Regions from separate parts of the Thermovenabulum gondwanense genome, predicted to be linked through region 2. Evidence: riboswitches for the same ligand, from Rfam matches in the RefSeq annotation. Region 2 holds a riboswitch; each other region holds the start of a gene.

Region 1 (4,685 bases), on a different contig from region 2:
TTTCTAAAAAAATTCAGCCGGGGGATATCATAGTAGCCGGAAAAAATTTTGGGTGCGGGAGTTCGAGGGAACACGCCCCCATTGCAATTAAAGAAGCGGGTATTAGCTGTGTTGTTGCAAAATCCTTTGCCAGGATTTTTTACAGGAATGCTATAAACATAGGCCTTCCCATATTGGAATCTTCAGAGGCGGTGGAGGGGATAAGAGCAGGAGATGAGGTTATGGTGGATACCGACACCGGGGAAATAAAAAATATTACGAGCGGGGAAATATTCTACGCAAAACCTTTTCCCGGGTTTATAAATGATATAATTAAAGCCGGCGGCTTGCTGAACTTTGCAGGGGGAGGGCAAAAAAATGTATAATATAGCCCTCCTTCCAGGAGATGGAATTGGCCCGGAGGTAATAAAAGAAGCTAAAAAGGTTTTATATGCTATCCAGGAAAGATTCGGCATTAAATTCAATTTCAAGGAAGGATCGGTAGGCGGAGCAGCTTACGAGGTCTTTGGAGCACCACTCCCTGATGATACCCTTAATCTTGTAAAGGATTCCGATGCGGTGCTTTTCGGCGCGGTAGGTGGGCCAAAATGGGATCATTTGAAAAGAGAGCTCCGGCCGGAACAGGCAATCCTGAAACTGAGGAAGGAGCTAAACCTGTTTGCCAACCTCAGGCCCGCTGTTTGTTATCGTTTTTTAGCGGATTCTTCTCCGCTGAAAAATAATATAATTAGCGGGAATCTGGATTTACTTATTGTAAGAGAGTTAACAGGAGGGCTCTATTTCGGGACGCCTCGAGGGAGGGAAAATACGGGGCAAACGGTAAGGGCATTTGATACAATGGTTTATACAAGCGAAGAAATTAAAAGGGTAGCCCGAGTCGCTTTTGAAGCAGCGAGAAAAAGGAGAAAAAAGGTAACTTCCGTGGATAAAGCCAATGTGCTTGAAACCTCAAAGTTGTGGAGAGAAGTGGTGGATGAGGTGAGCAAAGAATATCCTGATGTGGAGCTTTCTCACATGTATGTGGATAACTGCGCGATGCAGCTTGTATTAAATCCCGGACAGTTTGATGTTATTTTGACCGAGAACACTTTTGGGGATATCTTAAGCGATGAGGCATCGGTACTAACCGGTTCAATAGGTATGCTGCCATCAGCAAGCATAGGAGAAAAAGGACCTTTTTTATACGAGCCCTGCCACGGTTCGGCACCGGACATAGCGGGTAAAGGTATCGCAAACCCCATCGCCTGTATTTTGTCCGCGGCAATGATGCTGGAGTACTCTTTTGATGAAAAGGAAGCGGCAATGTGTATAAAAGATGCGGTGGAAAAAAGCTTGGAACTGGGCTACAGGACTTACGACATTAAAGAAGGTGAGGGGAAGGTGTTAGCAACCTCCGAAATGGGAGATGTTATTAAAAAGATTATTCTGGGGCTTTAAAAGGGAAAGAAAAATTTTTCGATATATTTTTATAGTGGATTTTTACAAAAAAATAAGGTATAATTTTTAAAAAACTGCAGTAAAAATTTAATAAAATTTATAGGATGCGTGCTGGGGGAGCCGAAAGGCTGAGAGGAAGCTTAAATGCTTCGACCCCTCGAACCTGACCGGGATAATCCCCGCGTAGGGAAGCACAGAACCGAAAATTTGTGCCTACCTATTCGGGTAGGCACTTTTATTTATGAAAACTTTTTGTTGCGGGGATGGCTGCAAATAATGTTTACGGCGGCTACAGGATGGGACCAATTTTCGGAGGGATGCTCTTGTCGGGTAAGAAAGCGGCAAAATTGATTTCGGATTATTTAAAAAACACTAAATAAAATTTTAAGGGGTGATGAAAAATTATGAAACTTGCTTTAACCATTGCTGGTTCCGATTCCGGCGGAGGGGCGGGAATTCAGGCGGATTTAAAAACCTTTTTCAGCCACGGAGTATATGGTATGTCAGTAATTACATCGGTGACCGCCCAAAATACCCTCGGGGTACTGGGGGTACAAAATATTTCAGAAGATATGGTCTATCTTCAGATGAAAGCGGTTTTTGAAGACCTCTTCCCCGATGCGGTTAAAATCGGAATGGTTTCAACAAAAGAGATAACGGAAGTTATTTCCAAAGGACTTGAAGAATATAAGCCGGGGAAAATCGTTCTGGACCCAGTGATGGTTTCTAAATCCGCGCACAGACTCTTGGAAAAAGAAGCCATAAAAACACTGATTGAAAAATTAGTACCGAAGGCTTTAATCATTACTCCCAACAGGGAAGAAGCAGAGGTAATTGTGGAAAGAAAAATACAGAATGTGGAGGAGATGAAAAAGGCTGCAAAGGATATTGCCAAATTGGGTTGCAGAACGGTTCTTATAAAAGGAGGGCATTTGGAAGGGAATAAAGCCGTGGATGTTTTGTACCTTGGAGAAGATAATTACGTGTTTTTTGAAGAAGAAAAAATAAACACAAAAAACACCCACGGCACCGGATGTACATTTTCGGCGGCCATTTGCGCCAATCTGGCAAAAGGTATGGATGTTAAAAAAGCTGTAGCGTATGCAAAGCTTTATATTACCAGAGCCATAGAAACTTCTGAAGATATGGGAAGGGGCTGGGGCCCCGTGAACCATTTTTGCATCGGGTTTAATAATTAATTTAAAAGAGGTGCTTATAGCATGAGAAATGTGGATTATTCCCTGTATCTCATAACCGATAGAACTTATCTAAAAGGTAGAAGTCTTTTTGATGCGGTGGAAGAGGCGATAAGAGCAGGAGTTACGGTAGTTCAGCTGAGAGAAAAAAATATCTCCGATAGAGAGTTTTACGAGGCCGGGCTAAAATTAAGAGAAATCACGAAAAGTTACGATGTGCCTTTAATAATAAACGACAGGGTCGATATAGCCATTGCCGTTGATGCTGATGGCGTGCATTTAGGGCAGGAGGAACTGCCTGCAAAGGTTGTGAGAGAAATAATAGGTTATAAAAAAATAATAGGGGTCTCGGCGGCAAACTTTGAGGAGGCGAAAAAAGCTTGTGAAGATGGTGCCGATTATGTGGGAGTGGGAGCAGTATTTAAAACTCCATCCAAAAAGGATGCAAAATATGTAAGTCTGGAAACTCTGAGGGAAATAACGGAAAAAATCCCCATTCCCGTTCTGGCTATAGGGGGTATAGATAAAGAAAATATAGATGAGGTTTTAAAATACGATATTAAAGGTGTATGCTGTATTTCTGCTATTTTAAAGGGGGATATTGGCGAAAACGTTAGATTGTTGAAAGATAAGATTACAAAGAAACTAAAGCAAATTTATTAAATGGAGGGAAAAGAATGACTCAGTTAGAGGCGGCTAAAAAAGGCGTTGTTACCGAAGAAATGAAAAAAGTAGCGGAAAAAGAAGGAGTGAATGCAGAAATTATTAGAGAAAGAGTGGCAGAGGGCAGGATTGTTATCCCTTTTAACAGAAATCACAGGGGATTAAAGCCGTGCGGCATAGGGAAGGGGCTTTCAACCAAGGTCAATGCAAATATAGGCACATCTGAAAAATTCCCCTTTTTAGAATCGGAATTATCAAAAGCAATTGCAGCGGTAGAAGCCGGGGCGGATACGATAATGGACCTTTCTACCGGTGGGGATTTAGAAAAGGTGCGAATGGCCATATTATCAAGTATAGATGCTCCCGTAGGGACGGTGCCTATTTATGAAGTGGGAGTTATGGCGCAAAATAAATACGGGAGTGTCATAGACTTTACAGAAGAGGAACTTTTTGAAGTAATAGAAAAGCAGGCAGAAGAAGGCGTGGATTTCATGACCGTCCACTGCGGCCTGACTATTGAAGCGGTGGAAAGGCTTCGCAGGGAGGGCAGGATAACCGATATTGTAAGCAGGGGCGGGTCCTTTATAACCGCATGGATGCTTAAAAACGAAAAACAAAATCCCCTGTATGAACACTTTGACAGGCTGCTTGAGGTAGCGAGAAAATACGATGTTACATTGAGTTTGGGAGACGGCTTAAGGCCGGGATGCCTTGCCGATGCTACCGATAGGGCGCAAATTCAGGAGCTTTTAATACTGGGGGAGCTGGTACAGGAAGCGATAAAACAAGGAGTGCAGGTAATGGTGGAAGGTCCGGGGCACGTTCCCATAGATCAGATAGAATCTAATATCCGCCTTCAAAAAAGGCTATGCCATGAAGCGCCTTTTTACGTCTTGGGCCCTCTTGTTACGGATATAGCAGCGGGTTATGATCATATAGCCGCTGCGATTGGCGGAGCAATAGCTGCTGCTTGTGGAGCGGATTTTCTTTGCTATGTAACCCCGGCAGAGCACTTAGGACTGCCCGATGAAGAAGATGTAAGGATTGGGGTTATTGCCTCTAAAATTGCTGCCCATGCGGCAGATATAGTGAAAGGCATTCCGGGTGCATGGGAAAGGGATTTAAAAATGGCAAAAGCTCGGAAAAACCTTGACTGGGAAGAACAAATTAAGCTTTCAATAGACCCAAAAAAGGCAAGAAAATACAGGCAAGAGAGAAATTCATCGGATGTAAAGACCTGCACCATGTGCGGCAAGTTTTGTGCAATGGATATAATTGCAAAATATCTAAATAAAGAAAAGAGCAGTTGTTAGGAAAAAAGCTTTCGGGAATTCGCCCGAAAGCCAACCGGCCCAGGGCACGGACACAAACACGGCCATAGCCGGGATA
Region 2 (4,685 bases):
TGAACCGCATTATAGAACCCCACCAAAAAGGCAGAATTTGTTAACGTTAGAACAAGCCAGGAAAGCGCTGTATTCTGAAGCCAGGTACCAATAAGGGAAATGCACTGTCCCATCCAAAAATATTTAAAATTCTTAGATTTAAAAGCTTCAAAAGGATTTCTTATGCCGCTCATTTCTATATCATACTCCCGATTTTAATATTAGGCTTATCCTATTACGATTAATTATTTTATCATTTTTTATAGAAATTTAAAACAAATTTTACACTAAAATATTTCTATATTAAAACATATTATTATAAAATTTACCAATAGAAGGTGAAAAATTATGGAAAATTTTTCGTTGGGTATTGACCTTGGAGGGACAAAAATTGCAACCTGTATTATCGATAATAACGGTAATATTTTTGCCAGGGTTGAAATGCCCACTTTAGCAAAAGAAGGACCCGAAAAAGTAATTTCAAGAATGAAAAAAAGTGTTTATGATGTTTTAAGTCAAATAAATTTATCATTGAATGAAATTGCAGGAATAGGTATCGGAGTTCCTGGTCCTATAGACGTAGAAAAGGGAACCATTCAGAATCCGCCAAATCTCCCGGGATGGAAGGATATCCCTTTATGTTCAATTATGTTTAGGGAATTTAATACAAAAATAATTATAGAAAATGATGCTAATTCAGCTGCTCTTGGAGAATTTTTATTCGGAGCCGGAAAGGGAGTTAAAAATTTTATTTACATAACAATAAGCACAGGTATAGGAGCGGGAATCTTTATCGATGGCAAACTCTTCAAAGGTATAGGAAGAAATGCTGGAGAGGTAGGCCATATGACTATCAATTTTGAAGGTCCTATATGCGGATGCACAAACTCGGGATGCTGGGAAGCCTATGCTTCGGGCACTGCTTTGTCAAGGTTCGCCAAAGAAGGAATTTTATCAGGGATAAAAACAAAAATAATTGAAAAAGCCCGGAATGAAGAAATTACGGCGGAACACGTTTTTTCAGCCGCAAGAAAAGGTGATAATTTTGCTTTAACCCTCGTGGAAAATGAGGGATATTATCTTGGAGTGGGGCTTGCTAATCTAATAAATATCTTCAATCCCGGGCTCATTGCCATCGGAGGGGGGCTTACTCAATGCTGGGATATGTTCTATTCAAAGATGATGAAAACCATTAAAGAAAGATCTCTACCTGCTAACCTTAAACACCTTGAAATCGTAAAAGCCAAATTGGATAAAGATGCAGGTGCAATAGGCGCGGCATCATTGGCTTTTTTATAAGGTTAACTTCTAATTATTCTACCTTGTATTTTGAACCTTCAATTATTTTTTCTTCAGTTATATTATAAAGTTCATCAAAAAAATTTATTTTGAAACTTGCCGGACCGTAAATATTAGATTTTTTTGCCGCAAGTTCACCGCTAAGACCAAAAACTACTAAAGCTGCAACGGCAGCTCTAAAATAATCTTTTTCTACTCCACAAAAACTACCAATAACCGACGATAACATGCATCCAGTACCAGTAATCGTCCCCATTAAATAGTGACCATTATTGACAAAGGCTATTCGTTCTCCATCTGTAACTATATCCGTGGCACCTGATACCACAACTACAGTATTTAATCTTTTGGCCAGTTCCTTGGAAGCAGGCAAAAGATTTTCACTGCTTTTTACCGCTTCCACTCCCTTTATTTCTCCTCCTGCACCGGCAAGGGTACCTATTTCCGCACTATTACCTTTTATTACTGAAACTTTCACTTCGTTAAGTATTCTCCAGGTACTTTTTGTCCGTAAAGGTGTTGCCCCTGCTCCTACAGGATCAAGCACAACGGGTATCCCCAGCTGATTCGCTTTTTCCCCGGCTTTTATCATCGCGTCTACCTGCTCTTTCGTAAGTGTACCTATATTGAGGACTAAGCACGAAGCAGCTTTTACCATATCCTCTACTTCTTCAAGGGCATGAGCCATAACAGGTAGTGCTCCCACTGCCAGTGTAACATTTGCACAGTCATTTACGGTCACCATATTAGTAATATGGTGTATAAGAGGTTTATTTTCCCTGACTTTTTTTAAAATGCCGGAAATCATTTTTATACCTCCGTTATTTTATGATGTTTTTAATTAGTTTAAAATGCGTAGAATAAATAAAAAATATAGAACAAATAAAAAATCGTACCCAGCGGTACGATTTCACACTTTTACTACCTTCCCTCCGCTGGCATTACCCAAACAGGTTCAAGGGTTCGGGAAAATTTCCCGTCTCAGCCGCTTAAGCAGTACTTAAGCAGCACCCCCGGTAGTCTAATAATCTATTTTTTTGATATTTTACCCTGAAATAATCCTGCTGTCAATGCAATAAGATTGCTTTTTTATACACTTAACCATTTTCTCGTTTTTTTAAAGAATGTCCGTAATCAGTTCCTATTACCCTTCCTATGGAGTAAATTCTTCTTTTTATACACGAATTGCACTGCAGTGCACTTTCATTTATACAAATTTTGTTGGGATATAAAGTATAATGTTCCCGGTATTTCAGAGGAGTTACATTGGGCATAATAACGTTTGCACCAGCCATCAGAGCTTTTTCCCTGCCATCCTCCGGTCTCAAAGTAGCAAGAGCTGTAGTTGCCGGAATATGAGTATTTTTCGTTACTATCCTTGTCAAAGCAATTACTTTTAGTGTCATTTCGGCAGTCCCACCGGGATTGCCTGCAAGAGGTGTATCGGGGTGACAAATATAAGGGCCTACCCCTATCATATCGAGATCAAGTTTCTTAAACATTAATATATCCTCAGCCAGGTCTTCAATGGTTTGACCGGGTAATCCTATCATTACTCCCGAACCGGTTTGGTATCCTATTTGTTTTAGCCACTTCAAAATATTAATACGATTTTCAAAGCTTGAATCCGGATGAAGCTTAGCATAAAGCTCGGGATTTGATGTCTCAAATCTCATTAAATATCTATCAGCTCCAGCCTCATAAAGTTTTTCATACTCTTCATAGGACCGCTCACCGATGCTCAGCGTAATGGCAATATCCATATCATTTTTTATCCTTTTTATAAGTTCTGTAAGCTTATCCAGAGTATAGTACATATCTTCCCCTGATTGCAGCACAACAGTTTTATAACCCAATCTTGAAGCCAATGATACGGTTTCAAAAATCTCATCAATCTCCATTCGATAACGTCTTACCTTCTTATTATCCCTGCGTATTCCGCAATAAAGGCAATTATTCCTGCAATAATTTGAAAACTCAATCAGTCCTCTAAGATGAACCTCATCTCCAACATACTTTTTTCTTATTTTATCAGCTTTCTGATAAAGAATTTCTAACTTTTCCGGGTCTTCTAAAGAAAGAATATAGCAGAGTTCTTGCTTATTAAGCTCCACTTCCGAATCTATTTTTTCCCATATTTCATTTAGCATATAAATTCCTCCCAAAAATATGTCTTATTAATTTTAAAAGTTAAACTATACCACAATTTTTTCCACATAAGGGGAGGTTATAAGTCCTAACATTGTGCCATAATTCATTTTGAAGTCAATTATTGACCCAACTCTTATTTCTTTAAGTGAATTTGTTACATCAAGAATAAGGTGATCACTGCTGGCCCCGAGGATATTTATATGATCCTCATCTGGAATTAATCCTTCTATCCTGCAATCCTGTTTTCCCAGAGCTACTATTGCTCTTTTCATTGGGCCTTTATCTTCGAAAACAGGAATGTTACCAAAAGCATCCCTTCCTATTTCTCCAATAGGTTTTGAAGGCTTTGTTTTGACTTCTATTACTTGCGCTTTAAGGATCACCGTATTCTGATAAGTGTTAGGGATCTTTCGAAAGTTTGTTGAATCCGTACCCAAAAGAATAGCTTCACCAATCCTTAATTGATTAATGCGGCGGGGCAAAACCCCTTCTTCAACCATTTTTAAAGTAGCGGTATTACCTCCCGAAATGGTTTTTACTCGAATTCCATAAAATTTTTCCAATTCCTCAGCTATTTCCACCAAAATTGAGGTATTTTCTATTGAAGGGAGTACTCCTCCATAACACCCCACATTGGTACCTATTCCCTCAAACTCTATTCCGGGAAGTTCTAAAATCTTTCCTACTAAGTCCTTAACATCTTCCGGCATGACTCCTTCCCTTAAATCCCCTACATCAACCATTAATATAATTTTATGTACTTTACCATTTTCAACTGCTTTTTGAGAAATCAATTTTATTACTTCAAATTCCGAATTAAAACTACCATCCGCAAAATTTACTACATCGTTTATTTCGGAGGGCATAGGAATCCGGATTAGGTAAACAGGTAAATTTACACCGAAACTTTTTAATTTTACTATATTTTTTATACGTGAATCCCCCAGTTTTTTTACTCCTCCTTCGATCATCGTTTGCACTACTGGTTCCAAAGCACAGACGCCCTTTGTAATTCCCATCACTTCTATACCGTATTTGTAACACAGTTCTACGATATTCATCGCATTCTTTTTTATCAAAGATAAATTTATTTCTACTCTTGGATAGGTCAAAATACCACCTCCGAAAACTATAGCCCGTAGTATTTTTCCAAGTTTCTGTACTGTAATGCTTCAGCAATATGCTTTTCACTTATTCTTTCTTCTCCCTCTAAATCAGCTATGGTACGGGATACTTTTAATATCCTGTTTAAAGCT
Region 3 (4,685 bases), 120 kb from region 2:
AAAGTCAATGGGAACCTTTCAAAAGCTTCAAGAATTCTAAAAATACCAAAGCAAACCCTGCACAATAAAATTAAAAAATATAATATAAAAAAGAAAATAGATTTTTCATAACTACTCTTATAAAAAAATCCGGGGTAATCCCCGGATTTTTTTAACTATTTATTCTTTCCTTCAACAGTAGCGTATATGAAATCTGGATCAGAACCACTTGTAAAAGTTCTTACCAGGCCCTGGACATAATCTTTTTTAACCCATATCTTTTCCCTGAAATACAGCGGGATTACTACACCTTTTTCAAGCAAGTATTTTTCTGCTTCAAACATTACTTCATTTCTCTTTTTAAAATCCGATGTGGTTTTTGCAATCTGACATAATTCATTGTATTTTTCATCGGTCCAACCACTATTTGTCATACCTTCACTTATAGTCCAGTAATCCAAATATGTCATCGGGTCATCGTAATCAGGTCCCCATCGTGTAATCATTACTTCGTAATCACCTTTTCTCATCCTCTGGAGCCTTTCTTTGAAGGTATAAGTTTTTATAGACACATTAATTCCCAGATTTCTGATCAACATATCCTGTATAGCCTCAATTCCTACTTTTGTGCCAGAACTATCATCTACAGCTATTTCAATATTTATTTTTGAAGGATCATTGATATTTAATTCCTGCATTGCTTTGTTTAGATATTCTTTAGCCTTTTGTACATCAGCTTTTGTTGGATAAAAATCATAAGGATATTCTTCTACAAATTTCTTCTCTAAACCGCTTAAAGTTGGCGGAATATGCCTTGTTGCAGGTTTTGATATGCCTTTAAATGCCATGTTTATATAATCTTCCCTATCAATTGCAAAACCGATTGCTTTTCTAAAGTTTTCATTACCCAGCCATGGCTTATCTTCTTTTTTCATATTAAATCTTATGAAATATTCATAACTATCCATATAAGTCAGGGCTTTACCTTCGCTTTTTGCTTTATCTACGAGGACCGTTGGCACATCAGCAAAATCAAGCTCATTGTTTTCAAACATCTGGTATGCGGTATTTTGATCTGCAACAATTAAAATTCTAACCCTATCAAGCTTTATTTTATCTTTTGCCCAATAATTCGGGTTTTTCTCCAAAACTATTTCCTGTTCGTGTTTCCATTCCTTAATAATGAAGGGCCCGTTATATACCATTTTATCAGCGTCGGCAGCATATTTTTCACCGTATTTCTCTACCAATTCTTTTTTAGATGGCATAAACGAGATAAAACCTAAAAGACTTTCAAAATACTTTACCGGTGCTCTTAGAGTAATCTGTAAAGTTTTTTCATCTAAAGCTTTTACTCCTACTTGATTCGGATCATTTATTTTACCAAGATTGTAATCCTCTCCGTTTAATATGTAATACCCCTGAAATGAATAACCGGATGCTACTTTTGGATCCAGTAATCTTTTTATTGAATATTCAAAGTCGTAAGCTGTTACCTTTGTCCCGTCATTCCATTTTGCATCTCTTAAATGAAAGGTATAAACTTTTTTATCCTCAGAAACCTCCCATTTCTCAGCCATACCTGGATAAACTTTTCCATCGTAATATCTTACCAAACCTTCGAACACGGCATTTCCTACAATTATTGAATATTGGTCCGTAGCAAGTTGGGGATCAAGAGTGGGTGGTTCCGACGCAATTGAAAACACAAGCTCCTGTGCAGGTTTTGAAGAATTGCTGGAGCATCCCGCTAAAAACCCCGCAACCATAATAAAGATTAGCAGTAAAGCCGTTGTTTTTTTGAACATTAAAAAACCCCCTCTGCAAAAATATAAAAATTTGGTTAAAATTATATCATGATTCAATGATTTAAATCAATAAATGTTTTAATAAAAAAAAATAAATTTAAAAGATTTATTACAAAATTTTTTGTTAAAATTATCTAATATTCTTTAAAACCTTATTATAAAGTACAAATCTTATTAAAACAAAAGTGATAATAAATTCCGGTAATAAATAGCTACCATTGTATAATGCCGAATACAAATATACATTCATACCTTTTGGAGCATAAGATGCAAAAAATATAACACCGGATAAAAAGTGCGATAAAAATCTACCAAAAATACCCAGGAATGATCCTAAAAAAACATTATTTCTAAATAAACCTGCAAAACCTAAAAGCCCAAATGCTAAAGGATAATCAAGGATTACTTGAACAGGATGAACGATATAGGGTTCAACAATTAACTGCAAAAAACCATAAGCGACTCCAGCACTCAAACCCGCAACGGTCCCATGTCTTAAAGAAAATAAAATAATGGGAACCATACTTCCAAGGGTGACTGAACCGCCATAGGGGGCTTGAAATAATTTTACGAAGCTCAATATCAGTGATATTGCTATCATTAATGCTCCTTCAATAAGAACAGCAAAATTTTTGTTTTTCATAAAAAATTCCTCCTTTAATTTAATAAATTTTAATATTAAAAATAAAAATACCTACCCGAATAGGTAGGCACTTTATTTTCGATTCAGTGCTTCCCTACGCGGGAATTACCCCGATCAGGTTCATGGGGTCGAAGCATCAGCTTCCTCTCAGCCCTACGGCTCCCCCAGCACATAATTATTTTATATAATTATATTATTCAATTTTTCACCATTATACTTAAAATAAAATATTTTATCAATATCAATTTTGAACGATTAAATTAATTAATACATCGGCTTTAAATAATCCCCCTTCAACTTTTCCTATTATAATTATATCATCCCCTTCTATAAAATAATCAGAAAACCTGCTAAGTGAAATTATCCTATTGCCTTTTATTAATAAAGTATTTGTTCCATAATGAATTTCTCTTATTTCCGTAACTCTTTCAGTCGTGATTTCTGCTATTATAACCATTATATCTTGATGTATGTATTTTATTTTACCTCTAAGAGCCAAAAGACTTTGTGTTGTAAAAACTTCAACACTTTTTGCTTCTTCTCCTTCAACAATTGCTCTAATGTTATAATCGGGTTTTAAGTCATATACCGTAATATTTTTTTTATCCTTTATAATATCTGTATCCGGAGTAATAACGATATTAACTTCTTCACCTTTTTCATTAAAAATAACCATTTTAGAATAATTTGCAGAAGTATGAGAAATTTCTTTTATAGTGCCGGTGATCTCTTTTTTTACCGACTTAGCCGAGATAGATACTATTTTGTTATATCTAATTACTACGGTAACTTCATCAGAAATTTTTAAATCATTTAATTTGGATGTTATTCCATTTTTTATTACTTTTACTTGACTATCTACCTCAAATTCCTTTAAATTACCATCACCATCTACTACAGAAATCAGTGGAACCTTGTTTGCAAAATTAATGGATTTAATTACTCCAAAAATCGTTTTTTCCGCACTTTCTGCAATAATTCTTGTAACACTTCCATTTGTAATCGAAGCGATTACCATGTCTCCTCCCAGAAGGTCGTTAATTCTTGCAGGTTTACCATTTTTTATAGTTTCTATCAAATTGGAAAGTATGTAAGTCTCATTTTCTCCCGTTAATGAATTTTCAATTATTATATATGAGGGTGAAATATTCGAAACTACTCCTTTTAAAATTCCTTTTACTTCTTTATTTTCTCCTGCAACTTCTATCCTGATGACTTTACCATCCGTTACTGAAATTTTCACATTTTTACCTATTAGATTCTCGTTTACAGGAATAACATTATTATTAATATAACATTTTGTATCAGAATTTATAATATAAGAAGAAATGTTCCCATCCAATTTTTCTAAAATAAGGTAATTGTTTTGCAAATTTAAAGCTTTTATTTTACCCTCATGGTTTTCTAATTCACTTTCCATTTTATTATTTGAATAAATTGCTTCTATATAGCTAATATTATTAGACTTTATAATATAATTAACATCCTGATATTTTTTTAAGTCTTTTAATTCTATTTTTATTAAATTCCCTTTTTCATCTTCTTTGTATACAGAAACATTTTTATCCAGATTATATTTTTTAATAATGTTACCCTGTAAAATTTCTATATTTCCCTCCAATAAATTTAAATTTTCAATTCTTCCTTTTACTATCCTCGTATTATTTGAATATTTCACAACCTGATTTAACACTTTAGCAGCCTGTGCCCGGGTAATATTATCGTAGGGCTTGAAATTTTCCTTATCTACACCTGACATGATTTTTTTATCTACAATCAACTGCAGGTATTTTCTTGTCTCAAAGGATAAAGTATAAACATCTTTAAAAGTCAAATTTAAAACCTTAATAGAATTTGCTTCTTTTTCTAAACCCAAGGCTTTAATAATAAAAATTACTGCCTCGTATCTTTTTAAATTTTCTTCAGGCCTCAAATTTTTAATGTCATCTCCTGTAATAATTCCCTTTTCAATCGAATAAGCAATATATTCTTTTGCCCAGCTTTGAATTTTCCCTTGATTTGGAAAATCTTTTGGTAGTAATTTTCCTTTTACTTTGCTCTCTTCTCCCAAGGCCTTTATTAGCATTACAATAAATTCCTGCCTTTTTATAGGGTCTGCTGGTGCAAAAATATCTTGAGCTTTCCCTGATACTACTCCCAAATTATACATTTTGTCAATAAATGGTGTTGCCCAATCAAATTTTTTATCATCCAAATCTTTAAAAGGTAATGCGAATACCAAAGTTGGGAAAAAA

Evidence for each region. A riboswitch is a leader RNA that binds a small molecule or an ion and turns the genes downstream of it on or off. The one in region 2 is predicted to bind thiamine pyrophosphate.
Region 1: it holds a riboswitch for thiamine pyrophosphate, as region 2 does, so the genes downstream of both, ATZ99_RS12270 (sulfide-dependent adenosine diphosphate thiazole synthase) here and thiM (hydroxyethylthiazole kinase) in region 2, are expected to answer to the same signal.
Region 3: it holds a riboswitch for thiamine pyrophosphate, as region 2 does, so the genes downstream of both, thiT (energy-coupled thiamine transporter ThiT) here and thiM (hydroxyethylthiazole kinase) in region 2, are expected to answer to the same signal.

The regions. Positions count from the first base shown of each region.
Region 1 is NZ_LOHZ01000019.1:103,013-107,697, reverse strand. It holds gene leuD (3-isopropylmalate dehydratase small subunit) at 1-365, shown strand, start outside; gene leuB (3-isopropylmalate dehydrogenase) at 358-1,437, shown strand; TPP riboswitch at 1,541-1,644, shown strand; partial or broken gene ATZ99_RS12270 (sulfide-dependent adenosine diphosphate thiazole synthase) at 1,686-1,817, shown strand; gene thiD (bifunctional hydroxymethylpyrimidine kinase/phosphomethylpyrimidine kinase) at 1,842-2,636, shown strand; gene thiE (thiamine phosphate synthase) at 2,658-3,296, shown strand; gene thiC (phosphomethylpyrimidine synthase ThiC) at 3,311-4,609, shown strand.
Region 2 is NZ_LOHZ01000042.1:150,732-155,416, forward strand. It holds gene ATZ99_RS10240 (MFS transporter) at 1-173, opposite strand, end outside; gene ATZ99_RS10245 (ROK family protein) at 328-1,278, shown strand; gene thiM (hydroxyethylthiazole kinase) at 1,292-2,086, opposite strand; TPP riboswitch at 2,188-2,303, opposite strand; gene hydE ([FeFe] hydrogenase H-cluster radical SAM maturase HydE) at 2,376-3,428, opposite strand; gene ATZ99_RS10260 (alanine/ornithine racemase family PLP-dependent enzyme) at 3,474-4,541, opposite strand; gene ATZ99_RS10265 (YifB family Mg chelatase-like AAA ATPase) at 4,559-4,685, opposite strand, start outside.
Region 3 is NZ_LOHZ01000042.1:31,434-36,118, forward strand. It holds gene ATZ99_RS09585 (sigma-54 interaction domain-containing protein) at 1-111, shown strand, start outside; gene ATZ99_RS09590 (peptide ABC transporter substrate-binding protein) at 156-1,787, opposite strand; gene thiT (energy-coupled thiamine transporter ThiT) at 1,918-2,430, opposite strand; TPP riboswitch at 2,505-2,606, opposite strand; gene ATZ99_RS09600 (S-layer homology domain-containing protein) at 2,672-4,685, opposite strand, start outside.